One region of the Pseudomonas sp. GW823-FHT06E10 genome, then DNA from elsewhere that is predicted to be linked to it. Evidence: predicted binding sites of a transcription regulator. Region 1 holds the regulator's gene; the other holds the start of a gene.
What was found. Region 1 encodes FliA, which starts transcription of late flagellar genes. Its sites were predicted from a motif close to CTAAAGTTTNNNNNNNNNNNGCCGNTAA; they were not measured.
Positions count from the first base shown of each region.

Region 1 (16,073 bases):
CAGACCCTGAGCTTTTTGCCGCGCCTGTTGGTGATGCTGGTGACGCTGATCGTTGGTGGTCCATGGCTGGTGCAGACTTTCATGGAGTACATCCTGCAGTTGTACGGCAGTATTCCGCAGGTCATCGGCTAAGCCATGTCACTGCTTGCACTGACCGATACCCAGATCAGCACCTGGGTGGCGACGTTCATGTTGCCGCTGTTTCGCGTCGGCGCCTTGCTGATGGTCATGCCGGTGTTTGGCACGACCTTGCTGCCCCGGCGCATCCGCCTGTATTTCGCGTTGGCCATCACCGTGGTCATCGCGCCGGGCCTGCCGCCGATGCCTCCGGTCAATGCCCTGGATTTGAGCGGGCTATTGCTGATTGCCGAGCAGATTCTCATCGGTGCGGTGATGGGTTTTTCCTTGCAGCTGTTCTTCCAGGCCTTTGTGGTGGCCGGGCAAATCGTCGCCATCCAGATGGGCATGGGCTTCGCCTCCATGATCGACCCGGCCAACGGCGTATCGACGGCGGTGATCGGGCAGTTCTTCACCATGCTGGTGACGCTGCTGTTCCTGTCCATGAACGGTCATCTGGTGGTGTTCGAGATCCTCACCGAGAGTTTCACCACGTTGCCGGTGGGGGGCGGCCTGATGGTCAACCACTACTGGGAACTGGCCGGCAAGCTCGGCTGGGTGCTCGGTGCGGCGCTGTTGCTGGTACTGCCGGCGATCACCGCGTTGCTGGTGGTCAACATCGCGTTTGGCGTCATGACCCGGGCGGCGCCGCAACTCAATATTTTCTCTGTCGGCTTCCCGCTGATCCTGGTACTTGGGCTGTTCATTGTCTGGGTCGGGCTGGCGGACATTCTCAATCAGTATCAACCGCTGGCCTCCGAGGCCTTGCAGTTGTTACGCGAAATGGCGCGGGCGAGCTGAGTCATGGCCGAGAGCGAAAGCGGTCAGGATAAAACAGAAGACCCCACGGAGAAGCGCAAGCAGGACTCCCGTGAAAAGGGTGAGGTTGCGCGGTCCAAGGAACTCAACACCCTGGCGATCATGCTGGTCGGTGCCTCGGCGCTGCTGATTTTTGGCGGCGCCATGGCGCAGGACATGATGGAGCTGATGCGCATCAACTTCTCGCTGCCGCGGGAGGTGATTCTGGATCAGCGCTCCATGGCCACCTACCTGATGCGCTCGGGGCAGATTGCCCTGTGGTCGATCCAGCCAGTGATGATCACGTTGGTGCTGGCCGCCATCATCGGTCCGATTTCCCTGGGTGGCTGGCTGTTCGCGGCAAGTTCCATGGCGCCCAAATTCAGCCGCTTGAACCCCGGTCCCGGCCTCAAGCGCATGTTCTCGACCAAGTCGCTGGTCGAACTGCTCAAGGCTCTGGCCAAGTTCATCATCATCCTGTTCGTGGCGCTGGCGGTGCTGTCGTCGGACATCGACGACCTGCTGCGCATCGCCCATGAGCCCTTGGACATGGCCATTATTCACAGTCTGCAAGTCGTGGGCTGGAGCACCTTGTGGATGGCCTGCGGGCTGATCCTCATCGCTGCGGTGGATGTGCCGGTGCAGCTCTGGGAAAGCCACAAGAAGCTGCTGATGACCAAGCAGGAAGTGCGCGATGAACACAAGGACCAGGAAGGGCGACCGGAGGTCAAACAACGGATCCGTCAGCTGCAGCGCGAGATGTCCCAGCGACGGATGATGGCCGCCATTCCCGAGGCCGACGTGGTCATCACCAACCCGACGCACTACGCCGTGGCGCTCAAGTACGACCCGGAAAAGGGTAATGCGCCGGTATTGCTGGCCAAGGGTAGCGACTTCCTGGCCCTGAAGATCCGTGAGATCGCTGCGGCCAACGAGATTCTGTTGCTGGAATCTCCGGCGCTGGCGCGCTCGATTTACTACTCCACGGAACTGGAGCAGGAGATTCCCGGCGGTCTCTACCTGGCGGTCGCGCAGGTGCTGGCTTACGTTTATCAGATTCGACAGTATCGGGCGGGCAAGGGCAAGCGGCCTGATCCGCTTAAGGATGATTTGCCGATTCCGCCGGATTTGAGGCGTGACTCCTAGATTGGATGCTGCACGTGCGAGTTAATAAATTGGATAGATTCCATCCCTGATTAGTAAACGGGCTTTTTCTGGATGAACTCCGGTTAATACGCCTTCTGTTGCTTTTACGGCTGTTACGTTAAGGCTTTCGTGAACAATATTTCTGCCTGAAAGGTTATTTGCTCTAAGTGCAGGTCTTATATTTTCTGCTGCATTTTTCATGTTGTATAAATCCACGTACCTATCTATGCGGTAAGGGAGCGGTGGAGGAAGTTGACTTATTTGTTCATGATTTAGTGTTGAGTAGATTAGTTCTTGAAGAGTGGGGTTGCGCTTTGTAGTTGTCCATATGCTATGCTCGGTTTTTGTTGATATTGTTGTTTCGTCAGCTATCACGGCTTTAATTCGATAATCATCGTCGCTCCATTTCCAGGTAGTCAATTCTTGCCAAGAGTTATCAGGTTTAAGTGTTTTCACATTTTTAGCTGTTGTGAATAGCGTTTCAGGTCCGCTTTTATAGGCGGGTCGAACAGGATTGGTTCCAAAGCGTGAAAAAAACGTGCGAAACAATTTTGTTATAGAAAAATGTCCATTTGGATCGTAACGATTTATTGGATCGCCTAAACAATAAGCATAGGTATTCAGCCCTCCCTTCCCAAATGGGCTTAAATTATCCGGACTATTAAACCGCATCAAATGCGGATTAAACGCCCGATAGCCATTTCCCAACAAATAATGCCCGGTCACCGGGTCCAGCCGTTCGCCGTTAAAACCCAGCAGGCTGAGCAAGCCGTTGAGTGCCGGGCGATGGCCATAAGGGGAGTAAGCGATGGGGGGCGGTTGGAGGCCCTTGTTGACGGTGTGTAATACCGAGCGTTGCAAGTCGGTAGCCAGCAACGTGGTATCGAGTGCGTCGCCCTCGCGTTGCTGCTGAGCCAATAAAAGGTCGTCGTTTTGAAAAATTGAATGCCTCGTCGCGCCCTGAATTTCGGTCGCCAAGCGGCTTTTGCAGTAAAAACGCTGGTGAGCGGGTACATCCGGTTGAAGCTGGCTGATCAGGCGATCCAGAGGGTCATAGCTGTAGCGGCAACGCAGGATGGGTTGTGTGGATTCCATGGAGGTCGCTCCAGATTCTCAAAGGGAGGGCGATTGAGTATCGGTCGGTAAGTCGCAAGTGGGTACTAGCAGAACTGATAGGTTCAGTGGTCTTTGCGGCGGGTGGGCAGTCCAGAGCGCCGCAATCCCTGTGGGAGTGAGCTTGCTCGCGATAGCGGTGGGTCAGCCAGCAAGTATGTTTGTTGTGCCGACGTCATCGCGAGCAAGCTCGCTCCCACTGGGTTCTCCGCTGTTCTGAAATTTAGCCTTTTTCTGAAGCCGCACAGGCTTACTCCACAACCTCAATTTCCCTCCACGCAAAAGTTGGAAAGCTTCTTGCAATAGCCGCTCTGCGCTCGCTTCAGGCGTCAAAAGTTTGCTTTAAAGGAACGGGGAAAACCGGTGGATCGCTCTCAGTTATTCAACACTGCTCGCACAAACGTTGCCGATTTGAGTCGCGGCAATCTGGGCGTGCCGCTGTTGCTGCTGGTCATGCTGGCGATGATGATGTTGCCGGTGCCGCCGTTCCTGCTGGACGTGTTCTTCACCTTCAACATTGCCCTGTCCATCGTCGTGCTGCTGGTGTGCGTCTATGCTCTGCGCCCGCTGGATTTCGCGGTGTTTCCGACCATTCTGCTGGTGGCGACGTTGTTGCGCCTGGCGTTGAACGTGGCTTCGACGCGGGTGGTGATGCTCCACGGCCAGGACGGTCATGCCGCCGCCGGCAAGGTGATCCAGGCCTTCGGCGAGGTGGTGATCGGCGGTAACTACGTGGTCGGTATCGTGGTCTTTGCGATTTTGATGATCATCAACTTCGTCGTGGTGACCAAGGGCGCGGGGCGGATTTCCGAGGTGAGCGCGCGTTTCACCCTCGATGCGATGCCCGGCAAGCAAATGGCGATCGACGCCGACCTCAACGCCGGCCTGATCGATCAGGCCCAGGCCAAGGCCCGTCGTTCGGAAGTGGCCCAGGAAGCCGAGTTCTACGGTTCCATGGACGGTGCCAGCAAATTCGTCCGCGGTGACGCCATCGCCGGTCTGTTGATCCTGTTCATCAACCTGATCGGCGGCATGGCGGTCGGTATCTTCCAGCACGGCATGACCTTCGGCGACGCCGGCAAGGTGTATGCGCTGCTGACCATCGGTGACGGTTTGGTGGCGCAATTGCCATCACTGTTGTTATCGACAGCAGCGGCAATCATGGTGACCCGTGCGTCCGGTTCGGAAGACATGGGCAAGCAAATCAATCGCCAGATGTTCGCCTCGCCCAAGGCGCTGGCGGTGGCAGCCGGTTTGATGGCGGTCATGGGCCTGGTGCCCGGCATGCCGCACTTCTCGTTCCTGAGCATGGCGGCCCTGGCGGCCGGTGGCGCTTACCTGTTCTGGAAGAAGCAGAACGTCGCCAAGGTTCACGCCCTGCAAGAGGTCAAGCGCCAGCAGGAGTTGCTGCCGTCGCCGGCCCGCGCCCAGGAAACCAAGGAGCTTGGCTGGGATGACGTGACGCCGATCGACATGATCGGCCTGGAGGTGGGTTATCGCCTGATTCCGCTGGTGGACCGCAACCAGGGCGGCCAGTTGCTGGCGCGAATCAAGGGCGTGCGCAAGAAGCTGTCCCAGGATCTGGGCTTCCTGATGCCCACGGTGCATATCCGCGACAACCTCGACCTGGCGCCGAGTGCCTATCGCCTGACCCTCATGGGAGTGATCCTGGCCGAAGCGGAGATTTACCCGGATCGCGAACTGGCGATCAACCCGGGGCAGGTCTACGGCACGCTCAACGGCATTACCGCCAAAGATCCGGCTTTCGGCCTGGAGGCGGTCTGGATCGAAATCAGCCAGCGCGCCCAGGCGCAATCCCTCGGTTATACGGTGGTCGATGCCAGTACAGTAGTGGCTACTCACTTGAACCAGATACTCTACAAGCATTCCAGTGAGCTGATCGGTCACGAAGAAGTGCAGCAACTCATGCAATTGCTGGCCAAAAGCTCGCCGAAACTGGCCGAGGAGCTGGTGCCGGGTGTGGTTTCGCTGTCGCAGTTGCTCAAGGTGCTGCAAGCGCTGTTGGCCGAACAAGTGCCTGTTCGCGATATCCGCAGTATTGCCGAGGCGATCGCCAACAATGCCGCCAAGAGTCAAGATACCGCCGCGCTGGTGGCTGCCGTGCGGGTTGGCGTATCCCGCGCAATCGTCCAAAGCATTGTAGGTACTGAGTCGGAGCTGCCAGTTATCACGCTGGAGCCAAGGTTGGAACAGATATTGCTCAATAGTCTGCAAAAGGCAGGACAAGGCTCGGAAGAGGGCGTTCTGCTGGAGCCAAGCATGGCTGAGAAGCTGCAACGTTCGTTGATCGACGCGGCGCAGCGTCAGGAGATGCAAGGTCAGCCGGTGATTCTGCTGGTGGCCGGTCCGGTTCGCGCGATGCTCTCGCGATTTGGCCGGCTCGCAGTCCCGGGTTTGCATGTGTTGGCTTACCAGGAAATCCCTGACAACAAGCAAGTGACCATCGTTGCGACAGTAGGGCCCAACGGCTGAGGTAGTGGTTTATGCAAGTTAAGCGTTTTTTCGCCGCCGATATGCGTCAGGCCATGAAGCTGGTTCGCGATGAGCTGGGCGCTGATGCCGCCATCATTGGCAACCGCCGGATCGCCGGGGGGGTCGAACTGACAGCTGCGCTGGATTACAAGTTGTCGGCGCTGGCGCCGCGGGTTCCGAACATGGAACTCGAAGACGAATTGCGCAAGACTCAGTCGCGGATCGTCACCGCCCAGGCCGAATTGAGCCTGCGTGGCGATGGCGAGAGCGACAATGCAACCAATCGCCAACTGTTCGCCGGATTGCCGTTGACTGCCGCCGAGCCGCTGATCGAGCCGACCTACGCCGAACCCCGTCGTCCCGCGCCGGCCGCTGCGCCAGCGTCCGGTGGCGTGGACCCGCGCGCGTTCGACTCGATGCGTTTCGAGCTCAACAGCCTGCGCGAACTCATGGAAGTACAACTCGGCTCCCTGGCCTGGAATCAGCTGCAAGGCAGCCGTCCGGACCAGGCCAACCTCTGGCGTCGCCTGCAACGCATCGGCCTGTCTGGCCCGCTGTCGCGCGACCTGCTGGCAATGATCACCGAAATCGAAGAGCCTCGTCAGGCCTGGCGTATGTTGCTGGCGCACCTGGCGCGCATGATCGTTACTCCGGACGTCGAGCCGCTGGAAGAGGGCGGAGTGATCGCCATGGTCGGCCCTGCCGGCATGGGCAAGACCACCACCCTGGCCAAGCTGGCCGCCCGTTACGTGCTCAAGTACGGCGCGCAGAACATTGCGTTGGTGAGCATGGACAGCTTCCGCATCGGCGCCCAGGAACAGCTCAAGACCCTGGGGCGCATTCTCAATGTGTCGGTGACCCACGTCGATCCCGGCCAGTCCCTGGTGCAGGCCCTGGAGCCGTTGCTGCGCAAACGCGTGGTGCTGATCGATACCGCGGGCCTGCAGGCCAGCGATCCGGCGCTGCGCATGCAGCTCGAAAGCCTGGCCGGTCGCGGCATCAAATCAAAAAATTATCTGGTCCTGGCAACCACCAGCCAGAAACAGGTTCTAACGGCCGCGTATCACAGTTACAAGCGCTGCGGGCTCTCCGGCTGCATTCTGACTAAACTGGATGAAACGGCTAGTCTGGGTGAGGTGTTGAGCCTTGCCATCAGCCATGAACTGCCGGTGGCTTACCTGACCGATGGCCCGCGGATCCCGGATGATTTGCATCTGCCGCGCCGTCATCAATTGGTCAGCCGCGCCGTGAGCGTGCAAATGCAGGAAGAACCCAGCGAAGAAGCCATGGCTGACATGTTCGCTGACATCTACCACAGCCCGACCAAGCAGGTTGGCTGAGGTAATAATGAACAGTTTTTGTACCTACATCGATGGTCTGCCATGCATTGTTCCGTTTGTGAACGCGCAGCCAGTAATGTGGCCTCCGTCTATGCAAGACAAGGTAAAGAAATAACATGGGCAGCATGCATCCCGTACAGGTGATCGCGGTGACCGGCGGCAAAGGTGGCGTCGGGAAAACTAATGTGTCAGTGAACTTGTCCCTGGCTTTGGCCGAACTTGGCCGGCGCGTCATGCTGTTGGACGCCGACCTGGGACTGGCGAACGTCGACGTTCTGCTGGGCCTGACACCCAAACGTACCCTGGCCGACGTGATCGAGGGCCGCTGCGAACTGCGCGATGTATTGCTGCAGGGACCAGGCGGCATCCGTATCGTTCCGGCCGCATCCGGCACTCAGAGCATGGTGCATCTGAGCCCCGCGCAACACGCCGGCCTGATCCAGGCCTTCAGTGATATCGGCGATAACCTCGACGTACTGGTGATCGACACCGCTGCGGGCATTGGTGACTCGGTAGTCAGTTTCGTCCGCGCAGCCCAGGAAGTGCTGCTGGTGGTGTGCGACGAGCCGACCTCGATCACCGATGCCTACGCCTTGATCAAGTTGCTCAATCGCGACTACGGCATGAACCGCTTCCGCGTCCTGGCCAACATGGCCCAGAGCCCGCAGGAAGGACGCAACCTGTTCGCCAAGTTGACCAAGGTCACGGATCGCTTCCTCGACGTCGCCCTGCAATACGTCGGTGCGGTGCCTTACGACGAAAGCGTGCGCAAGGCCGTGCAGAAGCAGCGCGCCGTCTACGAGGCCTTCCCGCGTTCCAAGTGCTCGCTGGCGTTCAAGGCCATCGCGCAGAAGGTTGATACCTGGCCGCTGCCTGCCAACCCGCGCGGGCACCTGGAGTTTTTCGTCGAGCGCCTCGTGCAGCAGACAGCAGGACCTGTTCTATGACAGCCAGCGGCTACAACCTCTACAAGAAGTCGGCACGTGATGCGCAGTACGAGCTGATCGAGCGTTACGCGCCGCTGGTTAAACGCATTGCCTACCACTTGCTGGCGCGTTTACCGGCCAGTGTCCAGGTCGAAGACCTGATCCAGGCCGGGATGATTGGCCTGCTTGAAGTGTCGACCAAATATGACGCCGGCAAAGGCGCCAGTTTCGAGACGTACGCGGGCATACGAATCCGCGGCGCCATGCTCGATGAAGTGCGCAAGGGGGACTGGGCGCCACGTTCGGTCCACCGCAATACGCGCATGGTCAGCGATGCCATTCGCTCGATTGAAGCTAAAACCGGCCGTGACGCTAAAGATCACGAAGTTGCGGCCGAACTCCAATTGAGTCTCGACGATTACTACGGGATTTTGAACGACACCCTGGGCAGCCGGCTGTTCAGTTTCGACGACCTGTTGCAGGACGGCGAACACGAAGGGCTGCACGAGGATGGCGCGAGTGCTCATGTCGAGCCGTCACGCGACCTGGAGGATGAACGCTTCCAGGCTGCGCTGGCGGATGCGATTGCCAATTTGCCGGAGCGTGAGCGACTGGTGTTGGCGCTGTACTACGACGAAGAGTTGAATCTCAAGGAAATCGGTGAGGTCCTGGGGGTCAGCGAATCGCGGGTCAGCCAGTTACACAGCCAGTGCGCGGCCCGTTTGCGGGGGCGTTTGGGGGAGTGGCGAGCGCGCTGAAGGCAGTGTGGGGGACACTGCGAACGAGGCCGGTGTGGTGTTGAACTGCGCCGGTCGCGATCTGTTGTGCTCCAGACAGTCATTGAGTGCTTTGCCGGATTGATTGAAATGGCGTGTCCAGGTGCTGGGCGCGTTTAAGACTGCTTGGAGGTCGAATTGGACAAGAACATGAAAATCCTCATCGTTGATGACTTCTCAACGATGCGGCGGATCATCAAGAACCTGCTGCGTGACCTTGGGTTCACCAACACCGTCGAGGCCGACGATGGCACTACCGCCATCCCGGTGCTCAACAGCGGAAGCATCGACTTTCTGGTAACGGACTGGAACATGCCTGGCATGACCGGTATCGATCTGCTGCGCCACGTGCGTGCCGATGAAAAGCTCAAGCACCTGCCGGTGCTGATGGTGACCGCTGAAGCCAAGCGCGAACAGATCATCGAAGCGGCCCAGGCCGGCGTTAACGGCTATGTGGTCAAGCCCTTCACGGCCCAGGCGTTGAAAGAAAAAATCGAGAAGATTTTCGAACGCATCGGTTGATGAGTGCGCCACGGGGGAGCTATGGGCAATAACGAAACTTCATTGGGCGATTTTGAATCGACCCTGAAAAAACACGCCGTCGAATTGGTCGAGAGCCTTGAAAAAGGCAAGTTCGGCGACGCGGTGCAATTGATCCATGAGCTCAACCAGACCCGTGACCGCGGCCTGTATCAGGAAGTGGGCAAGCTCACCCGCGAACTGCATAGCGCGATCGTCAATTTCCAGATTGACCCGCACATGCCGCAGGCCGAAGAAGTGTCGCAGATCACCGACGCCACCGAGCGCCTGGGGTATGTGGTCAAGCTGACCGAGGCTGCGGCCAACCGCACCATGGATCTGGTGGAAAGTGCCACGCCGCTGGTCAATGGCCTGGCCGATGAAGCCAAAGTGTTGAGCGCGGACTGGGGGCGCTTCATGCGTCGCGAAGTCGGCGCCGAAGAGTTTCGTGAACTGGCCCGGCGGGTCGACGGGTTCCTGACGCGCAGCGGCACGGACAATCGCGCGGTGTCGGGCAACCTGAACGACATCCTGCTCGCCCAGGATTACCAGGACCTCACAGGCCAGGTGATCAAGCGTGTGACCCAGTTGGTCACCGAAGTTGAAAGCAACCTGCTCAAGCTCGTGCTGATGGCCAGTCAGGTGGACCGCTTTGCGGGCATCGAGCATGACCGTGAAGCGATGCTTGCTGAAAAAGATCCACAAAAACATCTCTCTCAGGGTGAAGGTCCGCAGATTCATGCCGATAAAAGAGAAGACGTTGTGTCCGGTCAGGACGATGTGGACGATTTGCTATCCAGCCTAGGGTTTTAGAATTTTAGGCATTTTAGGTTTTTAGACCTTTAGGAGCACCCCCTTAATGAGCTTCGGCGCCGATGAAGAGATCCTTCAGGATTTCCTGGTTGAGGCCGGCGAGATTCTAGAGCAACTGTCCGAGCAACTGGTCGAGCTGGAAAGCCGCCCGGATGATGCGGATTTGCTCAATGCAATTTTTCGCGGTTTTCACACTGTAAAAGGAGGCGCCGGCTTCCTCCAGCTCAACGAACTGGTGGAGTGTTGCCACATCGCCGAGAACGTGTTCGACATCCTGCGCAAGGGTGAGCGTCGCGTCGACTCGGAACTGATGGACGTGGTTCTCGAAGCGCTGGACGCGGTGAACAGCATGTTCAGCGAAGTCCGCGAACGCAGCCCGATCACGGCCGCGACACCGGAACTGCTCGCGGCACTGGCCCGTCTGGCCGAGCCGCAATCGGCTGACGAGGCGGCTGCCGCACCTGTCGTCGCCGTGGTCGAAGCGCCTGTGGCTGAAAGCGAATCGGGCGATATCACCGACAATGAATTCGAACAACTGCTGGACTCGCTGAACGCCGTCAAGGCCCAGGCCGAGGCCCCGGCGGCTGTTCCAGCGCCTGCCGGCAATGCCGCTGGCAGCGACGAAATCACCGATGCCGAGTTCGAGTCGTTGCTCGATCAACTGCACGGTAAAGGCCAGTTCGCCGTTGACGCGGTGGTCCAGGCACCGGCTGCGCCAGAAGCCCCGAAAGCGGCTGGCGACAGTTCCGATATTACTGACGACGAATTCGAAGCACTGCTCGACCAGTTGCACGGCAAGGGTAATTTTGCTGTCGAGGCGCTGGAGTCGGCCATTGCTTCTGTGCCTGCACCCGCGGCACCAAGCGCGGTGGCGGCCGGCAGCGATCTGATTTCCGATCACGAGTTCGAAGCGCTGCTCGACGAATTGCACGGCAAAGGCAAGTTCACTGAAGTGGGCGCGACGGTTGGAACGGCAACCGGCGCCAACGCCTCGGTGGCGGCACCTGCCGCGAAGGCAGCCGCGCCGAAACCGGTGGCCAGGGCCCCCGAGCCAAAAGCCGAAGCGCCGGCCCCGGCAACTGCTGCACCGGCATCGTCCCGTGCCCCGGCCGCGCCACCGGCGGAAAAGCCGGCGAGCGAAGCCGAGACCACCGTACGTGTCGATACCGCGCGTCTGGACGAGATCATGAACATGGTCGGCGAGTTGGTGCTGGTGCGTAACCGCCTGGTCCGCCTGGGCCTCAACAGCGGCGACGAAGCCATGTCCAAGGCCGTGTCGAACCTCGACGTGGTCACCGCCGACTTGCAAACCGCGGTCATGAAGACCCGGATGCAACCGATCAAGAAAGTCTTCGGGCGCTTCCCGCGCCTGGTTCGCGACTTGGCCCGCCAGCTCAAGAAAGAGATCAACCTGGAGCTGGTCGGCGAAGAAACCGACCTCGACAAGAACCTCGTCGAGGCCCTGGCCGACCCGCTGGTCCACTTGGTGCGCAACGCGGTTGACCACGGCATCGAGTCGCCGGAAGAACGCGAAGCCTCGGGCAAGGCCCGGGGTGGCAAGGTGATCCTGGCGGCGGAGCAGGAAGGCGACCACATCCTGCTGTCGATCTCCGACGACGGCAAGGGCATGGACCCGAACGTGCTGCGTTCCATCGCGGTAAAACGCGGTGTGATGGACAAGGACGCCGCCGATCGCCTGAGCGACACCGAATGCTACAACCTGATCTTCGCCCCGGGTTTCTCGACCAAGACCGAGATTTCCGACGTATCGGGTCGTGGCGTGGGCATGGACGTGGTGAAAACCAAGATTTCCCAGCTCAACGGCTCGATCAACATCTACTCGGCCAAGGGCCAGGGTTCGAAGATCGTCATCAAGGTGCCGCTGACCCTGGCGATCATGCCGACGCTGATGGTCATGCTCGGTAACCAGGCGTTCGCGTTCCCGCTGGTGAACGTCAACGAGATCTTCCACCTCGACCTGTCGACCACCAACGTTGTGGACGGCCAGGAAGTGGTGATCGTGCGGGACAAGGCGCTGCCATTGTTCTATCTCAAACGCTGGCTGGTCAGCTCCGCCGCTCACGAAGAGCAGCGCGAGGGCCATGTGGTGATCCTTTCGGTGGGCACGCAGCGGATCGGCTTTGTCGTCGATCAACTGGTGGGCCAGGAAGAAGTAGTCATCAAGCCATTGGGCAAAATGCTCCAGGGAACCCCGGGCATGTCCGGCGCCACCATCACCGGTGACGGCCGCATCGCGCTGATTCTCGATGTTCCGAGCATGCTCAAGCGTTACGCCACACGGCGTATTTGATTCTGGTGGAGCGAGGCGCCTGGCCTCGCTCCATCTAATGGAGTGTTTATGGCAGTCAAAGTCCTGGTGGTGGACGATTCGGGGTTTTTCCGCCGCCGCGTCTCGGAAATTCTTTCAGCGGATTCCAATATCCAGGTCGTCGGCACGGCGACCAACGGCAAAGAGGCGATTGATCAGGCACTGGCCCTCAAGCCGGATGTGATCACCATGGACTACGAGATGCCGATGATGGACGGCATCACCGCCGTGCGGCACATCATGCAACGCTGCCCGACCCCGGTCCTGATGTTCTCTTCGCTGACCCACGAAGGCGCCCGGGTCACCCTCGATGCGCTGGATGCCGGCGCGGTGGACTTCCTGCCGAAGAATTTCGAAGACATCTCGCGCAACCCCGAGAAGGTCAAACAACTGTTGTGCGAGAAGATCCTGAGCATCTCGCGCAGCAATCGTCGCGTCAGCACTTACAGCGCTCCGGCCCCTGTGGCCGCACCTGCTCCAACAGCTGCGCCTTCGAGCGTCGGCAGTTACGGAAGCAGCGCGCCCGTGCGTCCGGCACCGATCCCTGCGCGTACGCATGCGGCCACTGCGTCGTCGCCCGCGCCGAAACGCAAAGCCTTCAAACTGGTGGCCATCGGTACGTCCACCGGCGGCCCGGTCGCCCTGCAGCGAGTGTTGACTCAATTGCCGGCCAACTTCCCGGCCCCGATCGTGCTGGTTCAACACATGCCGGCGGCCTTCACCAAGGCCTTCGCCGAACGCCTGGACAAGCTCTGCCGCATCAGCGTCAAGGAGGCCGAGGATGGCGATATCCTGCGTCCGGGCCTGGCGCTGCTGGCGCCGGGTGGCAAGCAGATGATGATCGACGGCCGCGGCGCGGTGAAAATCCTCCCGGGTGACGAACGTCTCAATTACAAGCCGTGCGTGGACATAACCTTCGGTTCGGCAGCCAAGACCTACGGTGACAAAGTTCTGGCGGTGGTCCTGACCGGCATGGGTGCCGACGGCCGCGAAGGCGCGCGCCTGCTCAAGCAGGGCGGCAGTTCGATCTGGGCCCAGGACGAAGCCAGTTGCGTGATCTACGGCATGCCGATGGCCATCGTCAAAGCCGAGCTTGCCGACGCGGTGTACAGCCTGGACGACATTGGCAAGCACCTGGTCGAGGCCTGTATCTGATGGATGTTCTAAGCCTGATTGGCATCATCATGGCCTTTGTCGCGATCATTGGCGGCAACTACCTTGAAGGCGGTCACCTCGGCGCCCTGGCCAACGGCCCGGCAGCGCTGATCGTGCTCGGCGGCACCATTGGCGCCGCGCTACTGCAATCGCCGATGAGTGCCTTCAAGCGTGCCATGCAGATCCTCGCCTGGATCCTGTTCCCGCCCCGTGTCGATCTGGCCGGTGGCATCGACCGCGTGGTGAACTGGAGCCTGACCGCCCGCAAGGAAGGCCTGCTGGGCCTTGAAGGCATCGCCGACGCCGAGCCCGACAACTACGCACGCAAAGGCCTGCAACTGCTGGTTGACGGCGCCGAGCCGGAAGCGATCCGCAGCATTCTGGAAGTGGACTTCTACACCCAGGAAAGCCGCGACATCGAAGCGGCCAAAGTCTTCGAAAGCATGGGTGGTTACGCGCCGACCATCGGCATCATCGGCGCGGTCATGGGCCTGATTCATGTCATGGGCAACCTCGCTGATCCATCGCAACTGGGCAGCGGTATTGCCGTGGCGTTCGTCGCCACTATCTACGGCGTGGCCAGTGCCAACCTGGTGCTACTGCCGATTGCGGCCAAACTCAAATCCATCGCGTTACGTCAGTCGCGTTATCGCGAAATGTTGCTGGAGGGGCTCCTGTCGATCGCCGAAGGTGAAAACCCACGCTCCATTGAGTTGAAGCTTCAGGGCTTCATGGATTAAGGGAATAAGCTCATGGCCCGTCGTCGACATCAGGAAGAACACGTTAACCACGAGCGCTGGCTGGTGTCCTACGCGGACTTCATCACCTTGCTGTTCGCCTTTTTCGTGGTGATGTACTCCATCTCGTCGATCAACGAAGGCAAGTACAAGGTCATTTCCGAGGCATTGATCGGGGTCTTTACCGACTCCGACCGTTCGCTCAAGCCGATCCCCATCGGTGACGAGCGGCCGAAGACCGTGACCCCGGCCAAGCCGCTGGTCAAGGACAGTGACCAGGTCGATGCCGGCGTCTCCGGCGCCAGCGATCCGCTCAAGAGCATCGCCGACGACATCAGTGCGGCGTTCGGTGACCTGATCAGCTCCAACCAGATGACCGTGCGCGGCAACGAGTTGTGGGTTGAGATCGAGCTCAATTCCAGCCTGCTGTTCGGCAGTGGCGACGCCATGCCCAGCGACATCGCGTTCAACATCATCGACAAGGTCGCGGCGATCCTGAAGCCGTTCGACAACCCGATCCATGTCGAAGGTTTCACTGACGATCAGCCGATCCGCACCGCGCAGTACCCGACCAACTGGGAGCTGTCCTCGGCCCGCTCGGCCAGCATCGTGCGCATGCTGGCGATGCAGGGGGTGAACCCCGGTCGCCTGGCTTCAGTGGGCTACGGCGAGTTTCAGCCGGTGGCCAACAACGCCACCGCCGAAGGCCGCGCCCGCAACCGTCGCGTGGTGCTGGTGGTGTCGCGCAACCTCGATGTTCGCCGCAGCCTGACCGGCACCGGAACCGCCCATGCGCAACCGGATGCCGCATTGAAGCGTGCTGGCACACAAACTGCACCGACCCCGGTCAAGTCGCCGGTACGAGAGAACGCCGTCAATTCTCCGTCACCCGCATTAACACGTTGAGCTATTTCTCGGTCGATCCGTTCGGCCGGGAGGAACAATCCGAATGAGAGTCTGGGCAGTCGCCAATCAAAAGGGTGGTGTCGGTAAAACCACTTCCTCCATCGCTTTAGCCGGTTTACTGGCGGAGGCGGGCAAGCGCGTGGTCGTGGTCGATCTCGACCCCCACGGCTCCATGACCAGCTACTTCGGCTACGATCCCGACGCCCTGGAGCACAGCAGCTACGATTTGTTCCTGCACAAGGGCAACGTGCCCCAAGGCCTGCCGGGTCAACTGCTGCTGTCGACCAGTGACGAGCGCATCTCCCTGTTGCCCTCCAGCACCGCACTGGCCACCCTTGAGCGCCAGTCGCCGGGGCAGAGCGGTTTGGGCCTGGTGATTGCCAAGAGCCTGGCGCAACTGTGGCAGGACTTCGATTACGCCGTGATCGACAGCCCGCCATTGCTCGGCGTGCTGATGGTCAATGCCTTGGCGGCGAGCCAGCAACTGGTGATCCCGGTGCAGACCGAGCATCTGGCGGTCAAAGGCCTTGAGCGCATGGTCAACACCCTGGCGATGATCAATCGCTCTCGCAAACAGGCGCTGCCCTTCACCATCGTGCCGACCCTGTTTGACCGCCGCACCCAGGCGTCCCTCGGAACGTTGCGCGTGCTGCGCGACAAATTCCCCGACGAAATCTGGCAAGGCTATATCCCGGTGGACACGCGCCTGCGCGATGCCAGCCGCGCCGGTCTTACGCCTTCGCAATTCGACGGCAAGAGCCGTGGCGTTCTCGCTTACCGTGCGTTGCTCAAGCATTTGCTGGCGGCGCAACTTGTTGCGCAGGTGGCGTGACATGAGCCCAATTCCTGTAGGAGCGAGCTTGCTCGCGATGGTCGTCAACGATGACGCGGGAAACCTTACACCC
Region 1 covers NZ_JBXAHJ010000011.1:93,530-109,602, forward strand. Annotated here, with positions in the region: gene fliQ (flagellar biosynthesis protein FliQ) at 1-132, shown strand, start outside; gene fliR (flagellar biosynthetic protein FliR) at 136-918, shown strand; gene flhB (flagellar biosynthesis protein FlhB) at 922-2,061, shown strand; gene AC1Q6Y_RS18660 (RHS repeat-associated core domain-containing protein) at 2,083-3,156, opposite strand; gene flhA (flagellar biosynthesis protein FlhA) at 3,538-5,667, shown strand; gene flhF (flagellar biosynthesis GTPase FlhF) at 5,679-7,007, shown strand; gene fleN (flagellar synthesis regulator FleN) at 7,124-7,954, shown strand; gene fliA (RNA polymerase sigma factor FliA) at 7,951-8,691, shown strand; gene AC1Q6Y_RS18685 (chemotaxis response regulator CheY) at 8,860-9,231, shown strand; gene AC1Q6Y_RS18690 (protein phosphatase CheZ) at 9,253-10,041, shown strand; gene AC1Q6Y_RS18695 (chemotaxis protein CheA) at 10,088-12,352, shown strand; gene AC1Q6Y_RS18700 (protein-glutamate methylesterase/protein-glutamine glutaminase) at 12,401-13,525, shown strand; gene AC1Q6Y_RS18705 (flagellar motor protein) at 13,525-14,265, shown strand; gene motD (flagellar motor protein MotD) at 14,278-15,168, shown strand; gene AC1Q6Y_RS18715 (ParA family protein) at 15,212-16,000, shown strand.

Region 2 (16,073 bases), on a different contig from region 1:
GGAGTGGCCCAGTCGATAGACGCTGTGGTTGGGCGCTGCGATCAGCGCGGCTTGAGTCAGGGCTTGCACCGGGACGGGCGCGCTCGGGCGGGTGTTTTGCGGTTTGTGGAACAGCACGTTCCAAAGGACGCCCATGGTTTTGCCAAAGCTTAAACGTTGAACCGGCGTGAAGTTTTGGTACTGCCCTTGAGCCTGTCGGGACGCTTCAGGTGTGGAGGCGTTGTCCGCCGGGGAGTTTGAATTGGCCATGACTGAATGACTCCAGAAAAACCGCGCATGACGCGACTTTCCGTTTTGGGACGATAAATGGCCAAAGCACGCACGCATCAGCCGGACTTTCTATTTTTGCTGGGCAGGATTAACAAAACATTACACTGCACAGTGTAGTTTCTAGGTTGCATCAAAGTCGATGACAAGTAAACTGCTGAGTGTAATTCCTCCCTTCTTCCTGCCGAAGCGTACTTATGACAGCTCCACAGCGCCTCACCGACCGAAAACGCCAAGCGATCATTCATGCCGCGATCAACGAATTCCGTGACAACGGTTTCGAGATCACCAGCATGGACAAGATTGCTGCCACTGCCGGTGTGTCGAAGCGCACGGTGTACAACCACTTTCCCAGCAAGGAAGAGTTGTTCGCCGAGATCCTCAATCAATTATGGACCCGGGTGACGGCCGAACAGGAAACGGCCTACCGTCCCGACCTACCGTTGCGTGAGCAATTGCGCGGATTGCTGATGGCCAAGCTGCAAATGTTGGGCGATGACAATTTTCTCGACCTGGCGCGGGTGGCGATAGCGGCGACGATTCATTCCCCGGAGCGGGCGCAGGATATGGTGGCGCGAATGGGCGAGCGCGAAGAAGGGCTGACGGTCTGGATTCGTGCCGCTCAGGCCGATGGTCGGTTGAAAGCTATTGCCCCTGATTTTGCCGCACAACAGGTGCAGGGGCTGCTCAAGTCGTTTGCCTTCTGGCCGCAGATTTCCATGGGCAAACCAGGCTTGTCACCCGAAGAACAACACCAGGTGGCAGACTCCGCGCTGGACATGTTTCTGGCCTGCTATCAGTTGCAATAAATGACAAGTTCGACGGCGGCGTCGAAGGATCGATGGCTCTGATTTGAATGACGCGATGTGTTTCAGAATGAAACCGGCACTGAGGCTTTAGTGAGCTTCAGCCAGGAACCTGAACGGTTTCACGGCAGTTTCAGCGCTCGCCCCAACTCATCGAACAAGGTGACCACCGAGCGCAAAGCGCGGCAGTCGGGACGGGTCAGCAGCCACAGCGCGGTGTCGTATCCGTGCAGGGGTTCGCTCAGCGGCTGTAATCCGTCGCCGATCAAAAAATCCGGCAACGCCGCTACACCCAGACCGGCCCTGACCAGCTCGGTCACCGACAGCATGCTGTTGCAGCGATAGCCCGGCGTTACGCCCGGCAAGGCTTGGCGACGCCAGGTAACGGTCGGGTGATCAGGCAGGAAGTCATCCGGGGCTATCCAGGTCAATGAGGCCAGGTCAGGGGTATTGACCGATTGCAGGTATCGCTCGCTGGCACACACGCGATAGGAAATGTCCGCCAGCCGCCTTCCCACCAGATGCTCCGGTGGCGTGCGGGTCAGGCGCAGGGCGATATCGGCATCCCGACGGCTGAGGTTGGCAAAATCATTGGACGTGCTCAGTTCAAGGGTCAGCGCCGGATAGTTCGGCATGAACTGCGCCAGCGCCGGCAACAGCAAACCTTGCAGGACCGAATCGGTACAGGTCAGGCGCACGATGCCGCTGATCACTTCTCCGCCCTGCTCCACACCAATGCGTGCCGCCTCCAGAGCCTGTTCAGCGCGCTCGGCCTGTTCAGCCAGGGACTGCGCCAGGGTGGTGGGCAGGTACCCGGCGCGGCTTTTTTCGAACAGTTGCTGACCCAGTGCACCCTCCAGCCGGCGCACCGCTCGAAACACCGTCGAAACATCCACCTTCAACAGTTGCGCTGCCCGGGCCAGAGAGCCGCCACGTACCAGCGCGAGGATCAGGGCCAGGTCCGGGTAGTCCAATCGATAGTGCGTCACTGCATTGATCACTTGGGAAAACGCCAATATTGAGTGCGTGAGCGCCAATCTATAGTGGGCACCAGCAATCAACAAGTGCAGAGGCCCCACATGGAAACCCGCCCGATTCGCATCGCCCTGATCGGCGACTACGACCCGCAAGTCACCGCCCACCAGGCCATTCCCGTCGCCCTCGAAATGGCCGCTGAACACAGTGGCCCGAACGTGCAATGGCAATGGCTGACCACCGATGAAATCCACGTCGAGACACCGCTGCACACATTCGACGGGTTCTGGTGTGTGCCGGCCAGCCCTTACCGGAGCATGGACGGTGCATTGCTGGCGATTCGCTTTGCCCGCGAACAACGGCGACCTTTCCTCGGCACCTGCGGTGGTTTTCAACACGCGGTGCTGGAATATGCGCGAAACGTGCTGGGCTGGTCAGATGCCGAACACGGCGAGACAAATCCCGATGCCGCGCGGGCGCTGCTGACGCCACTGTCGTGTGCGCTGGTGGAAGCGGTCGATACGATTGATTTGCTTGAGGGTTCGTTGCTCGCCAAGGCGTACGAAAACACCGAGATTCGTGAAGGCTATCGCTGTCGTTTTGGTGTGAATCCGCAGTTCGAAGGGGAGTTGCTCAAGCGCGAACTACATGCCGTCGGCCACGATTCGGAACACGGACTGCGGGCGGTCGAACTCAGCGGTCATCCGTTCTTTGTCGCGACCTTGTTCCAACCCGAGCGGGCGGCGCTCAAGGGCGTATTGCCGCCGTTGGTTGGCGCCTTTGTCGAAGCCTGTGCGAGGCGCTCGTCATGATCGCCGATACACCAGCTGCGCCTTATTACGCGGTGATCTTCACTTCACTGCGCACCGAGGGTGACCAGGGTTACGCCGAAGCGGCCGCACGGATGCTGGAACTGGCCCGCGAACAGCCGGGGTTTCTCGGCGTGGAGTCGGCGCGGGGCGAGGATGGGTTGGGAATAACCGTGTCGTACTGGGCCAGTGAAGCGGCCATTCTGGCGTGGAAGCATCATCCGGAGCACAGTGCGATTCGCGAGCGTGGGCGCTCGACCTGGTATGCGCGGTGTCATACGCGGGTGTGCCGGGTTGAGCGGGCTTACGGATTCAATCAGTGACTGATTTAGAGTTCTTCAGGCCGCCATCGCGAGCAAGCTCGCTCCCACAGTAGATCTTTGTCGCGCACAAATGTTGTGACCGACCGGGATCAAAATGTGGGAGCGAGCTTGCTCGCGATGGGGCCCGTCAATTCACCGCAAAAACTCACCCCTGAACCAGACTGCGAACCGCCGAAATCTCCGGCACTTCCCGCCGGTTCATGTACACCCGCAACGGCTCGGTGATGTTGATCCGGTCATCGATGTTCTGGTCCAGCAGCAACTGGATCAATTCACGCTTGAGCGTCATGACCTGCCCGGGGCCCGCGGCCCAGACGAATTCGCTGACAGGGATGATGCCGTCGTCCGCCACGTCCATGCCAAACGAGTCTTCGCTGAAGCGCACAATGTAGTGCCCGGTCTTGCGGTTGAGGCCGACGAAGCCTTTGAGTTGGTCGGCAGCCTGGCAGATGAGCTGGGAAGTGATGCGCATGGTAAACCCCGCAATGGTGATCGTTGGTTTGCACGCAGGGCCTGCGTTTCCCTCTGCCGGGGAAATTGCAGGGCCTCAGCGTACTGCAAACGGGCGCACAAAAGCGCTGACGAAAATCAGCTTTCGACAGGTTTGTGTCGGTCTGGTGATAGCGTCTGCAACGATGAGTTGTTAAAAGGGACCGCTCACTTATTGCGAAAGGATCTCGACCATGCCCGCAACCTTTACTAAAAGCGCCCTGTTACTGAGCCTGTTGCTCGCCCTCGGCCACGCACAGGCCGCCAGCGAACCCGGTCCCGCGGCACTGGCGACCCGCTTGGACATTCCGCGTCCAGCGGTGATCGCCCACCGCGGCGCATCGTTCGATGCGCCGGAATCCACCGCCGCCGCCTACAAGACTGCCCGCGACCTGGGCGCCGACTACCTGGAACTGGATCTGCAGCGCAGCAAGGATGGCGTGCTGTTTGCCCTGCACGACAACAATCTGCAACGCACCACCGACGTCGCCAGCAAATTCCCCGAGCGCAAGGACAGCCCCGCCAATGCGTTCACCATGGCCGAACTGAAAACCCTGGACGCGGGCAGCTGGTTCAATGCCGCGTACCCGGATCGCGCACGTCCCGCCTTCGCGGGCCTGAAGATTCTGACCTTTGATGAAATCATCGACATCGCCGAGGGCAACAGCCTGCACAAGCCCGGCCTGTACATCGAGACCAAGGAGCCCAAGCAGTTCCCCGGCATCGAACGCGACCTCAAGGAAAAACTTCAGGACCGGGGCTGGCTGAGCCCGACCGCTTCGAAACTGGCAAAAAACGAGCTGGCGGTCGGCCAAGGCAAAGGCAAGGTGGTCCTGCAGACTTTCGAGAAGAGCAGCCTCGAACTGCTGCAAAAAGAGATGCCGAAGGTGCCGAAGATCCTGCTGCTGTGGGTCGGAGAAGGCAGTATCGAGCCCAAGTCCAAGGTGACATTTGCCGAGTCCGGCGAAAAGGACAAAGCCGCTTACTACGCCAAACAGCAACCGAAGGACAAAGCCGAATTCCAGCACTGGGTCGACTACGCCAAGGCCCAGGGCGCCATCGGCACCGGCCCGTCCGCTGCACTGACCCAGGGTGGCGACCAGAGCTACTCGGATCTGGTGCAACCCTGGATGAACCAGTACACCCACGATCAGGGCCTGCTGGTGCACGTCTACACCATCGACGATGCGGTGGACTACCAGAAAGTCATGGACGCCGGTGTCGACGGCATTTTCACCAATCGCGCCAGTGAGTTGTTGAAGTTCTATAAACGCCCGGCGGCGAGTGTTGCGCAGGTGCTACAGAACAACGGGTATTGATGCGCTATTGCACAAAAACCTGTGGGAGCGAGCTTGCTCGCGATAGGGCCATCAGCTTCAACATCAACGTTGACTGACACTCCGCCTTCGCGGGCAAGCCACGCTCCCACAGGGATTGATGCAGGACATGTTGAGGGATTTAAGGGTGGATTAAGTTACACAGGCTAACCTGATCTCACTTAAACAGATCACCCAAGGAAAGAAGCCCATGAAGACCCTGACTGCTTTGTTTACCGCTGCAACCCTGACCCTCACCGCCGGCCTGGCCCAGGCCGATGTGCGAGTCGATCAAATCCCGCAACTGGTCAAGGAAGGCAAGATCAAGCCACTGGAAGACTTGAACAAGATCGCGCTGGATCTGCATCCGGGTGCAACGATTACCAAGACCGAACTGGACAACCACTTCAACGGTTACGAGTACGAAGTTGAACTGCGTGACGCCAAGAACGTCGAGTGGGATGTGGACATCGATGCCTCCAACGGCAAGGTCCTGGAAAACAAACAGGACACGTAATCCCCAAACAAACAAAAGCCGTACGATGGGAACATCGTGCGGCTTTTGCGTTTTCGGGATTCAAGCGCTCAGGCGCGCCGTCACCTCGTTCAACTGCCCCGACAAGCCGTGCAGATTGGTGCTGGCCGCTTCAGTGCGCTGCACGTTGTCCAGGTTGGTGCTGGCGATGCTGGTGATTTCGGTGAGGTTGCGCGAGATGTCTTCGGCCACCGAGGTCTGCTCTTCGGCGGCAGTGGCGATCTGGCGGTTCATGTCGCGGATGGCTTCCACGGCCAGGGTGATACGTTCGAGCATGGCGCCGGCCTCCGTCACTTGCTGCACGCTTTGTTCGCTGCGCGACTGACCGCTTTCAATCGCCTGGGCCGCTTCGATTGCACCGGTCTGCACGGTCTGGATGATCTGGTTGATCTCGATGATCGACGCCGCCGTGCGCTGGGCCAGGCTTCGCACTTCGTCGGCCACCACGGCGAATCCGCGTCCGGCCTCACCGGCGCGGGCCGCTTCGATGGCCGCGTTGAGTGCCAGCAGGTTGGTCTGTTCGGCGATCCCGCGAATCACCTCCAGAACCTTGCCGATGCGTCCGCTGTCGGTTTCCAGTTGGCGGATGACCGTGGCGGTGTTGGCGATTTCGCCGCGCATCTGGGTGATGGTGTGGATGGTGCCCTGCATGACTTTTTCACCCTGTTGGGCGGACTGGTCGGCATCGTCGGCGGCCCGCGCCGCTTCGGCGGCATGCCGGGCCACTTCCTGTGCGGTGGCGGACATTTCGTTCATCGCCGTGGCCACCTGATCGGTGCGGTTGAACTGCTCGTTGGTGCCGCCGGCCATCACGGTGGCGATCGAGTTCAACTCACCGCTGGCGCTGTCCAGGTCCGACGCGCTGCGCTGCAAACGGCTGAAGGTTTCGGCGAGGAAATCGCGCAGGGTGTTGGCGGCCATCGCCAGTTTGCCCAACTCGTCCTGACGGGTGCTGGCCACGCGCTCGGCAATACGCCCCTGGCTGAGTTGCGCCACGTATTCGATCAGTTTGCGGATCGGCTCGACCAGGTTGCGGTTGACCAGCCACAAGCTCAGCAGGCCGATCAGTACCCCCGAAACCAGCATCACGACCAGCCCCAGCAACACCGTGCGCTCGGCACTGGCGCTGATCAGTGTCGATTGCTCGGCGCCCTGCTTGCGCAACTCGCTGACCAGTTCACTCATCTGATCGCTGGTTGCGCGGTCCACACCCTTGACCGCCACGTCGCCCGCCGTCGGGTCACCACCGGCGGCCACGAACGCGTCCCGGCCCTTCTGATAGGCCGCGCCCAACTGGCGATGTTCGTCACGCAAGCGCTCGATGCGGCTCTTGAGTTGCGGCTCTATGCCCTTCTGCGCGGCCAGTTCGCCAAGGATGTTTTGCACATCGCGCTGACGCCCCTCGAATTGCCCCCAGTACTTGCTCAGGTCCGCCGGTTGCTTGCCGCGCAGCAGGACGTTTTTCCATTCCTGCACCTGCACCTTGAATTGCAGGTTGGCTTCATCGATCAATTGCGAGGTGTGCAGCGGGCCTTCGATCAGATTGGCGTAGTTCTGCACGCCGCTGGACAGGAAGTGAAAGCACGCCAGGGCGATCAACAGCATCGCCAGCAGGCTGCCGCTCAGCAGGGCGAGAATTTGTGCTCTCAGGGACTTTTGCAAAAGCATCGCAGGGTACTCATGACAGGAATGGGGCACGCCCGTTAAGGCGTGAAAAGTGTCCGGACATCCCTGTCTGCGGTCCCGGCCGAGGCCTGCGGCGCGCAACTTAACCCAAGCGTGATCGGCTAGCCAGAGCGGTTCTTGAGAAAATCCCGACCGCCGGTAGAACAATTTTTTGCGTTGTTTTCCTGTCACAAAAACGTCATTCCCGTTTGCGATGATGCCGCTCAAGTGAACCTGTAAAACACGTAACAGGCGCCTCCCCTTGCGAGTCCTCATGAACCACAGCATCGATCAAAGCCATCGCGACACGGATCTGTTCGGCCTGCTTTACGGTTTCAGTTTTCGCCCCGGTGAGGCCGGTCGGGAAATCAATTCCGCCGAGGCCTTGCAGTACCTGCAACAGCCGCAAAGCGATGAGCAATTTCTCTGGCTGCACCTGAACCTCGCCCACGCCGCGTGCGAGCGCTGGATGAAAAGCCATTTGGAGTTGCCCGAGGAATTTTTCGAAGCGCTGCACGAAGGCTCGCGTTCGACGCGCATCGAGCATGTCGACTCCGCACTGCTGGCAGTGGTCAACGATGTGGTGTTCAACCTCAGCAACATGGTCTCGTCGGATGTCTCGACCCTGTGGGTGTGCGCCCGCAGCCAATTGATCATCAGCGCCCGCCTGCAACCGCTGCACTCGGTGGACAAATTGCGCTCGTCGGTGAAGGCCCGGGAGTGCTTTCGCTCCCCGCTGGAGCTGCTGGTGCATTTGCTGCGCGACCAGGGTGAGGTGCTGACCCAGATCGTGCGCAAGACCAGTCAGAGCGTGGACCAGATCGAAGACCAATTGCTGTCCTCGCGGCTGTCGACCAACCGCGCTGAACTGGGCGCCAATCGGCGGGTACTGGTGCGATTGCAACGGCTGCTGGCGCTGGAGCCAGGCTCATTGCTGCGCCTGCTCAACCGGCCACCGCAATGGCTGCAAAAGGAAGACGTGAAGGAGCTGCGCAAATCCACCGAGGAGTTCGCGCTGATCATCAACGACCTCACGGCGCTGGGTGAACGGATCAAGCTGTTGCAGGAAGAGATCGCCGCCAACATCAACGAACAGACCAACCGCACGCTGTTCACCCTGACGGTAGTGACGGTGCTGGCGCTGCCGATCAACATCATCGCCGGTTTCTTCGGCATGAACGTCGGCGGCATTCCGCTGGCGGATGACCCGCAGGGTTTCTGGATCCTGGTGGCGCTGGTCGCGACCTTTACCGTGATCGCCGGGCGCTGGGCGTTTCGCAAGCAGCAGGATTATTGAGTCCCCGTCATCACCTGACACACTGATCAACTGTGGCGAGGGGGCTTACCCCCGCTGGGTGGCGCAGCCGCCCCAGCACTCGGTCATTCAAACCGCACTAGCAGGATTGAGGACTGCTCTGCAGCCGAACGGGGCGGTGTGGCGTTCCGACAGGCCCGCTCCCACAGGGTACAAGTTCGAAGCACATCATCCCGGCGGGTTTTCCCGTCGGGATTTTTTCGTCCAGCGGCACGGCATTTGCTCGCGAACTCAAGGGCTGCGCTTTATTGACGCACAACTCGTCCGGCAGCCCTTCAGTTTGCCAGCGTGGTGCCGACTCATAAGACACTCGATGTATTCAGGAGAGGAACCGTGAATCTGTACATCAATCAGCTGCAACAGAAAGCTGACTTTAAAGAAGCCATTTACGCGGGCGATATTTTCCTGAACACGCAGTTACGCGCCGCCAAAGAACTCTGTGCCTTTGCCCAGGAAAGCATCACGGCGGCCTTCGATGGCGAGACCAACCACCAGGCGCTGCACACACTGATGCCGGTGGAAGAGTTCGTGGTGCTGGTGACTCGGCTCAAGGGCCAGTTCACCAACAGCCTGCGTGCCAAGGAGCTGATCCGCAGCTTCACCGACGAAATCGGTGCCGCTCCCGAGGAGTTCATTTTCGACGTCCCGCGCATCCGTGTCGTACCCAACTACGACTACCTGCACGCTGGCGTCAGCTACGCCTACAAACCCCATCGCGATACCTGGTACGGCGGTGTCGACTGCCAGATCAATACCTGGATGCCGGTCTACACGATCCAGCCTGACCAGACCATGATGATCAACCCGGCCTACTTCGACGCCCCGGTGAAAAACACCTCGGCGCAGTGGAGCCTGTCCGACTGGATCGGCGTGCAACGCCAGCGCGCCAAGGACAACGTCAAGGAAGAGGCGCGCCAGCACCCGGTGCCCACCGAAGCGATCAATAGCGCCTCTGAACTGCGCATCGCCGGCAACACCGCCGAGATGCTGGTGTTCTCGGGTTCGCACCTGCACGGCACCGTTCCCAATTACACGCAACAAACCCGCTTCAGCGTGGACTTTCGCCTGATGCACCTCGACGACCTCAAGCACCAGCGCGGCGCGATTAACGTCGACAGCGCCTGCCCGGATGTTGGCGCCGGCTTCAAAGACTACTTCCACGTCCACGACTTTTCGAATTTCCGAGGAATCCCGCAATGACCAAGCGTCGCATCACGCCCGCCGAGGCCCAGTACAACGAAACCCGTACCAACGTCCTGAAACGGGTCGATGCCGAATACGTGGCCGACGCTCCGTTCGTCTTCGCCAACCGCATTGGCGTGACTGCCGCGTTGTCGCGCATGGAGCTGTTCAAGAAGGTCGCGGAAGTGCCGGGCGCCATCATTGAGTGCGGCGTGTACAAGGGCAACTCGTTGATGCTCTACATGCACTTGTCGATGATTCTCGAACCGTATGCGATCAACCGCTCGATCGTGGGTTTCGACACCTTCGAAGGCTTCCAGAGCATCGACAAGAAAGAAGACCCGGCCGACGTCAACGAAACCATGTTCGCCGACACCGACCAGTCGCTGATCCAGGACATGATCGACGCCAACGACCTGTTGCGCCCGGTCAATCGCATTCCGCGCTGCGAACTGGTCAAGGGCGACATCGTCAAGACCGTACCGGAGTGGGTCAAGACCCGTCCCGACCTGGTCGTGGCCATGCTGATCCTCGACACCGACCTGTACGAGTCGACCAAAGTCGCGCTGGAAACCTTCCTGCCGTACATGCCCAAAGGCGCGATCGTGGTGCTCGACGAAGTCGCCTACCGCAACTTCCCGGGCGAAACCAAGGCCCTGCGTGAAGTGCTCGACCTGAACAAGATCGAACTCAAGCGCCTGCCGTTCGATTCGTGCGTGGGTTACTTCCACGTCTGATCGGGTGCAAAACCTGTGGGAGCGAGCCTGCTCGCGAAAGCGGTCTGACATTCAGCAATGAAGTTGACTGACACACCGCCATCGCGAGCAAGCTTGCTCCCACAAAAACCGGTTCAAACACGACTCAGCAAACCTCACGAGTCACCAGCATCCGCTCCCGAACCACGTCATACACCCAGTGGTAGACGTAGGTGTACGGCAGGAAGAACAGCAACACACCGATATCCAGCAAGAACGCCTGCCACAGGCTGACATTCAGCCACCAGGCGATCAGCGGCACGCCGAGGGCGACCAGGCCGCCTTCGAACAACAGCGCATGCACCACACGGACCCAGGCGTTGTGTGCGATGGCGAGGCGCTTGAGCAGCCGATCGAACATACCGTTGAAGACCACGTTCCAGGCCAGGGCCAGGCCGGCGATGAGGATGGTGACCATGCCCATTTCCAGCATCGGTTTCTTCATGATCCAGGCCAGCAATGGGGTACAGATCAGGATGGCCAGCAGTTCGAAGCCGATGGCTTGAAAAATACGTTCAGTAATGGATTTGTTGGCGCTCATGGCCGAACTCCCTTGGGTGACTGTGGTTGCCATGATCCATCAGCACGCCGATACTTCATAACCAATAACCATCGATCAAGGCGATAGTTCATGGCCTCTCACGAAGTGTTGCTGGCGTTTGTCGAAGCCGCGACCCAAGGCTCGTTTTCCGCCGCGGCGCGCAAATTGGGCCGCAGTCAGTCGACCATCAGTGCGGCGGTGGCCAGCCTGGAAATCGACCTGAATGTGACGCTGTTCGACCGCAGCAGCCGCAAGCCCGGCTTGACCCCGGCCGGACACGTCATGCTGCAACGGGCCGAAGACATCCTGGCCGCCACCAGTCGCCTGGAAATAGCCGCCAGCCAACTGTCCCAAGGGGTGGAAGCGAAGCTGACGGTGGCGCTGTCCGATACCTATCAGTCGGACCGCTTCGAAGCCGCCCTCAGTGCCTTCGAGCAGCGTTACCCAGACCTGGAGCTCGAGTGTCTGATCGCCGAATGCGATGACCTGATGTCCCTGGTGCAAAGCGGCCGGGCGCAGATTGCCTTCGCCGAAATGCAGGACAGCTACCCGCCGGACCTGGTCAGTTCGACGGTGGACGAGCGCACGGAAATCGCCTTGTTCGTGTCCTCGACGCATCCTTTGGCGACGTTGGACCACATCGACCGGGACGTACTGCAGCAACACCGCGAACTGCGTCTGGCCACCATCATCAATCCCTATGAAAGCCGGGCGAAGGGCCGCGTCTGGTCGGCGCCGAGTTACCTGATGTTGCTGGAAATGGCCCAGGGCGGATTCGGCTGGGCGCCGTTGCCCCGCTGGCTGGTCGAGCGGTTCGGGCCCGGTACGTTGCAGGAACTGGTGGTGCGCGGCTGGCCGAAAACGGTGTCGGTGGATGCGTTGTGGTCGCGGCTGAATCCGCCGGGGCCGGCGGGGAGCTGGTTGCTGGGCAAGATGCTGGAGTGAAGGTCCTTCGGCCCTTATCGCGAGCAAGCTCGCTCCCACAGGGATTGATGGCGTACTCGATACCTGTGGGAGCGAGCTTGCTCGCGATGAGGCCAGAACGGCCACATCAATCCAACGCCTTGAGCCGCCCTTCGATAAACCGCCGCTCCGGCTCTTGTCGGGTCAACGCCAGCGCCCGCTCCCACGCGGCCCGCGCCTCCTGCTTGCGACCCAGTTGCCAACAGAATTGCGCCCGCGCCGAATGCACCAGGTGGTAGTCGAGCAGTTCTCCCCGCTCCAGAATGGCGTCGACCAACGTCAGTCCCGCCAGCGGACCATCCCGTTGCGAAATCGCCGCCGCACGATTCAATTCGATCACCGGCGACGGCACAGCCCGCAGCAGGACGTCATACAGACCGACAATCTGCGGCCAATCGGTTTCCCCCGCCGTCGGGGCTTCGGCGTGCACCGCTGCGATCGCCGCTTGCAGGCAATAGGGTCCGAATCGTCCCATGGTCAGCGCCCGCTCGACCAGCGTGCAGCCTTCACTGATCAACCCGGCGTCCCACAGCGAACGGTCCTGTTCGTCCAGCACAATCAGCTCGCCGCTCGCCGAGGTCCTGGCCGGGCGGCGCGACTCGTGCAGCAGCATCAACGCCAGCAAGCCCATCACCTCCGGTTCCGGCAGCAGTTCCACCAGCAACCGCCCGAGTCGGATCGCTTCACGGGTCAAATCCTCGCGGATCAGTTCTGCCCCGATGGACGCCGAGTAGCCCTCGTTGAACACCAGGTAAATCACCCGCAATACACTGTCCAGGCGCTCGGGTAGCTCAGCGAGTGTCGGCACTTGATAAGGGATTTTCGCATCGCGGATCTTCGCCTTGGCGCGCACGATGCGCTGGGCGATGGTGGCCGGGGCCGAGAGAAAGGCCCGGGCGATTTCTTCCGTGGTCAGGTCGCAGACTTCCCGCAGCGTCAGTGGCACTTGTGCGTCGGCCGCCAGGGCCGGGTGGCAGCAAGTGAAGATCAGCCGCAGGCGATCGTCTTCCACGTCTTCATCACTCCAGTCGGCCTGCTCCAGTTCCTCCAGTTGCGCGATCAGCAAGGGCTGCGACGCGGCAAAGCGTGCGCGTCGGCGCAAGGCATCGATGGCCTTGAAGCGCCCGGTGGACACCAGCCAGGCCCGCGGATTGTCCGGCACGCCGTCACGCTGCCAGCGTTCGACCGCGATGAAAAACGCCTCGTGCAAGGCCTCTTCGGCGAGGTCGAAATCACCCAGCAAGCGAATCAGGGTCGCAAGAATCCGCCGCGACTCTTCGCGATAAACCCGCTCGACCTGCGCCTGAACCGGCAGCCCCGGCATCTTAAGGATTCAACTGCCGAACGGGGCGCACTTCGACACTGCCGACCCGGGCCGCCGGAATGTTCCCGGCGACCTGGATGGCTTCGTTGAGGTCCTTGGCATCGATCAGATAAAAACCGGCCAATTGCTCCTTGGTTTCAGCGAATGGCCCATCGGTGATCGACATCTTGCCATTGCGCATGCGCACGGTGGTGGCGGTCTGCACCGACTCCAGCGCCTCGGCGGCAACCATCCGGCCACTGCCCTGGATCGACTCGGCATAGGCCATGCACTCTTCGTCCTTCGGGCTTTGAGGTAACGAATGCAGCAACCGCTCATCGCTGTAGACCAGGCATAAATACTTCATCACGCTCTCCTTATCGAACGATCAACTATGGCCGCTGATTGGCATTCTGGCTCGGCTTCCCGACGATCAGGGCTTGAGGTCGAACAGCGTCGCGCCGCTGGTCATGTCGAATGGCGCCGACCAATGTTCGTGGACGATCTGCCACAGCCCGGCTTCTTGCCGATAGCAGGCGGTGACGCGCATCCAGCAGGACTGGGTTTCGCCCTTGTCGTTGGTGCCACCGCAATGTGCCAGCCAGTGAGCGAACGCAATTTCCTGGGACGGCTCGATGGTGATTTCGTCGAATTCGAAGATGTGCGGGCCGGGGCACATTTCCATGCAGGCCTGCCAATGCGCGCGATACGCCGGCTTGCCTTTGAATTGCAGGGCCTTGACCGCGTCGAAGGAGACGATGTCATCGGCATACAGAGCCATGACTTTTTCAATGTCCTTGGTCATGACCGCCTGACGATAGTTCTCGATGAGGTTCTGGATCTGGGTTTGCGAGTTCATGGTGGTTCTCCGTGGTTTTTATAGTGAAGACACCCTTAGTCGTCTGGCGATCCGGTGAATCGACAGGTGAAATAAAAATAATCCGGGAAAGCAAACTCGCTAGAATCCGAGGCTCATTTGTGATGGAAAAAGGACACTCCCGTGACAGCCCGACTCGTGCCTTATGAAAGCCTGAATGCGCTGCAGCGCCAGCAGGTCGAGGCCATTGAAGTGCATTCGGAACAGATCAGATTCTCGGGTGACATCCACGGCGCCTTGCACACGCTGTTGTCCAAGCCCGGCCCTGGCGTCAAGGGCTTCGCCCTGCTGGCCGAGGATGTGCCCGTCGCGTTCCTGCTGCTCAAGCGCCCGCCGGTATTGCCGGCCTGGGCCGATGAGCACAGCGCCACGCTGCATGCGCTGCAAGTCGATCAACGCGCTCAAGGCAAAGGCTACGGCAAGGCCTGCCTGCAGGCGCTACCCGAGGCCGCACGCCGGGCCTGGCCGGAAATCAAGGGGCTGGAACTGTCGGTGGATGCCGACAACGAGGCGGCCATCGCCCTGTACGCCAGGTATGGCTTTGTCGACAGCGGCGAGGCATACAAGGGCCGGATCGGGTATGAGCGGCGGATGGGGTTGGTGTTTTGAACACAGCCCCCACCAACACCACAAAACTACTGTGGGAGCGAGCTTGCTCGCGATGGCGGCGTAACATTCAACATCGATGTCGACTGATAGTCCGCTATCGCGAGCAAGCTCGCTCCCACAAGGGATCTACGTCGGATCAGAGTTCGAGCACCATCTCATGCCACGCCATGCCGCCATGGTCCGAGGCCGAGGGTTTAACGTAGGCAAAGCCGAACCCGGCATACAACGGAATATGCCGTTCCTTGCACATCAGGTTGATGGTGACCTTGCCCATCGCGCGCATGCGTTCGATGAACTCGGCCATCAGGTGCTTCGCCAGGCCTTGGCCCTGATAATCCGGGTGCACCACCACCGACATGATCACCACATGCGGCCCGGCCGGGTCGTGGCCGATCAGTTCCTTGAACGCCTCGTCCGACATTTCCACCTGGAACGCCGCACCGGAGTTGATGAATCCGGCGACAACCCCGTCCACTTCAGCGACGATAAAACCCTCGGGCCAGGTGGCGATGCGGGTGGCGATTTTCTCGCGGGTCGCGGCTTCGTCACCTTCATAGGCAAGGGTTTCGATGGCAAAGCAGCGGTCCAGATCGGCGGGGGTGACGTTGCGGATGACGGTGTTCATGGCAGCTCGGGATCAGCATGGGAAAGGCTGGGGATGATAAATCAGCTGCTGTGGGACATCGAGAGACGAATCGGCTGATCCGCCTCTCGTGCAGGTGTCATGCCTTGATCGGCAGCCAGATTTCCAGCTTGCCGGTGTTGAGTTTGGGGTTGAAGTCTTCGCTGTAGCGCTCGAACTCCGGAGCCGCCAATAGCTCGTGGCCGGACTGCGGCAGCCACGTGCCATGGATGTACTGAAAGGTTTGCGGCAGGGTGTCCAGCGGTCCTTTGTGTTCGAACACCACGTACTGCTGCGGCTGAACTTCTACCCAGCGGTAGGTTTCGGGCAAGTCGTCGAGCTTGCTGATCTCGACCCCGGCGATGTAATCGAAGCCGCCCTTGCCGTCGAAATTGCAGCAGACACCGTAGGTGACTTCGCCTTTTTGGCCCGGAATATGGCCCAGATGCGGGATGAGTTTCTCCCAGAGTTCGGGAATGCCTTGAACGGATTGTTGGGTAAATGTTCCGCCAAGCCCTGCAATCAGCAGGAAGTGTCCGTGTTCGAAGCGTGGCTCCGCCAGTTCGACGCGTGTTTGCTCATCCATGGCTCAACTCCTGGAGCAAAAAGTGGGTTCGGCTGGGAGTATAGAAGCCAAACCCGATTCGCCCAATTACAGGGCGTGCAATTGCTCGACGGCGCCTGAACCGACAAACTCGTTGTAACCCGATAGGATCACGTA
Region 2 covers NZ_JBXAHJ010000002.1:121,641-137,713, forward strand. Annotated here, with positions in the region: gene AC1Q6Y_RS03590 (MBL fold metallo-hydrolase) at 1-249, opposite strand, end outside; gene AC1Q6Y_RS03595 (TetR/AcrR family transcriptional regulator) at 465-1,076, shown strand; gene AC1Q6Y_RS03600 (LysR family transcriptional regulator) at 1,196-2,137, opposite strand; gene AC1Q6Y_RS03605 (CTP synthase C-terminal region-related (seleno)protein) at 2,153-2,860, shown strand; gene AC1Q6Y_RS03610 (antibiotic biosynthesis monooxygenase family protein) at 2,857-3,180, shown strand; gene AC1Q6Y_RS03615 (DUF2025 family protein) at 3,326-3,652, opposite strand; gene AC1Q6Y_RS03620 (glycerophosphodiester phosphodiesterase) at 3,864-4,988, shown strand; gene AC1Q6Y_RS03625 (PepSY domain-containing protein) at 5,197-5,502, shown strand; gene AC1Q6Y_RS03630 (methyl-accepting chemotaxis protein) at 5,563-7,188, opposite strand; gene AC1Q6Y_RS03635 (transporter) at 7,460-8,482, shown strand; gene AC1Q6Y_RS03640 (hypothetical protein) at 8,834-9,700, shown strand; gene AC1Q6Y_RS03645 (TylF/MycF/NovP-related O-methyltransferase) at 9,697-10,419, shown strand; gene AC1Q6Y_RS03650 (multidrug/biocide efflux PACE transporter) at 10,544-10,978, opposite strand; gene AC1Q6Y_RS03655 (LysR family transcriptional regulator) at 11,069-11,923, shown strand; gene AC1Q6Y_RS03660 (RNA polymerase sigma factor) at 12,030-13,265, opposite strand; gene AC1Q6Y_RS03665 (YciI family protein) at 13,267-13,611, opposite strand; gene AC1Q6Y_RS03670 (YybH family protein) at 13,678-14,103, opposite strand; gene AC1Q6Y_RS03675 (GNAT family N-acetyltransferase) at 14,245-14,730, shown strand; gene AC1Q6Y_RS03680 (GNAT family N-acetyltransferase) at 14,867-15,355, opposite strand; gene AC1Q6Y_RS03685 (GyrI-like domain-containing protein) at 15,453-15,938, opposite strand; gene AC1Q6Y_RS03690 (LysE family translocator) at 16,005-16,073, opposite strand, start outside.
Region 2: AC1Q6Y_RS03630 (methyl-accepting chemotaxis protein) is a predicted target of FliA. The motif match lies at 7,301-7,328, and genes of this name have one in related genera.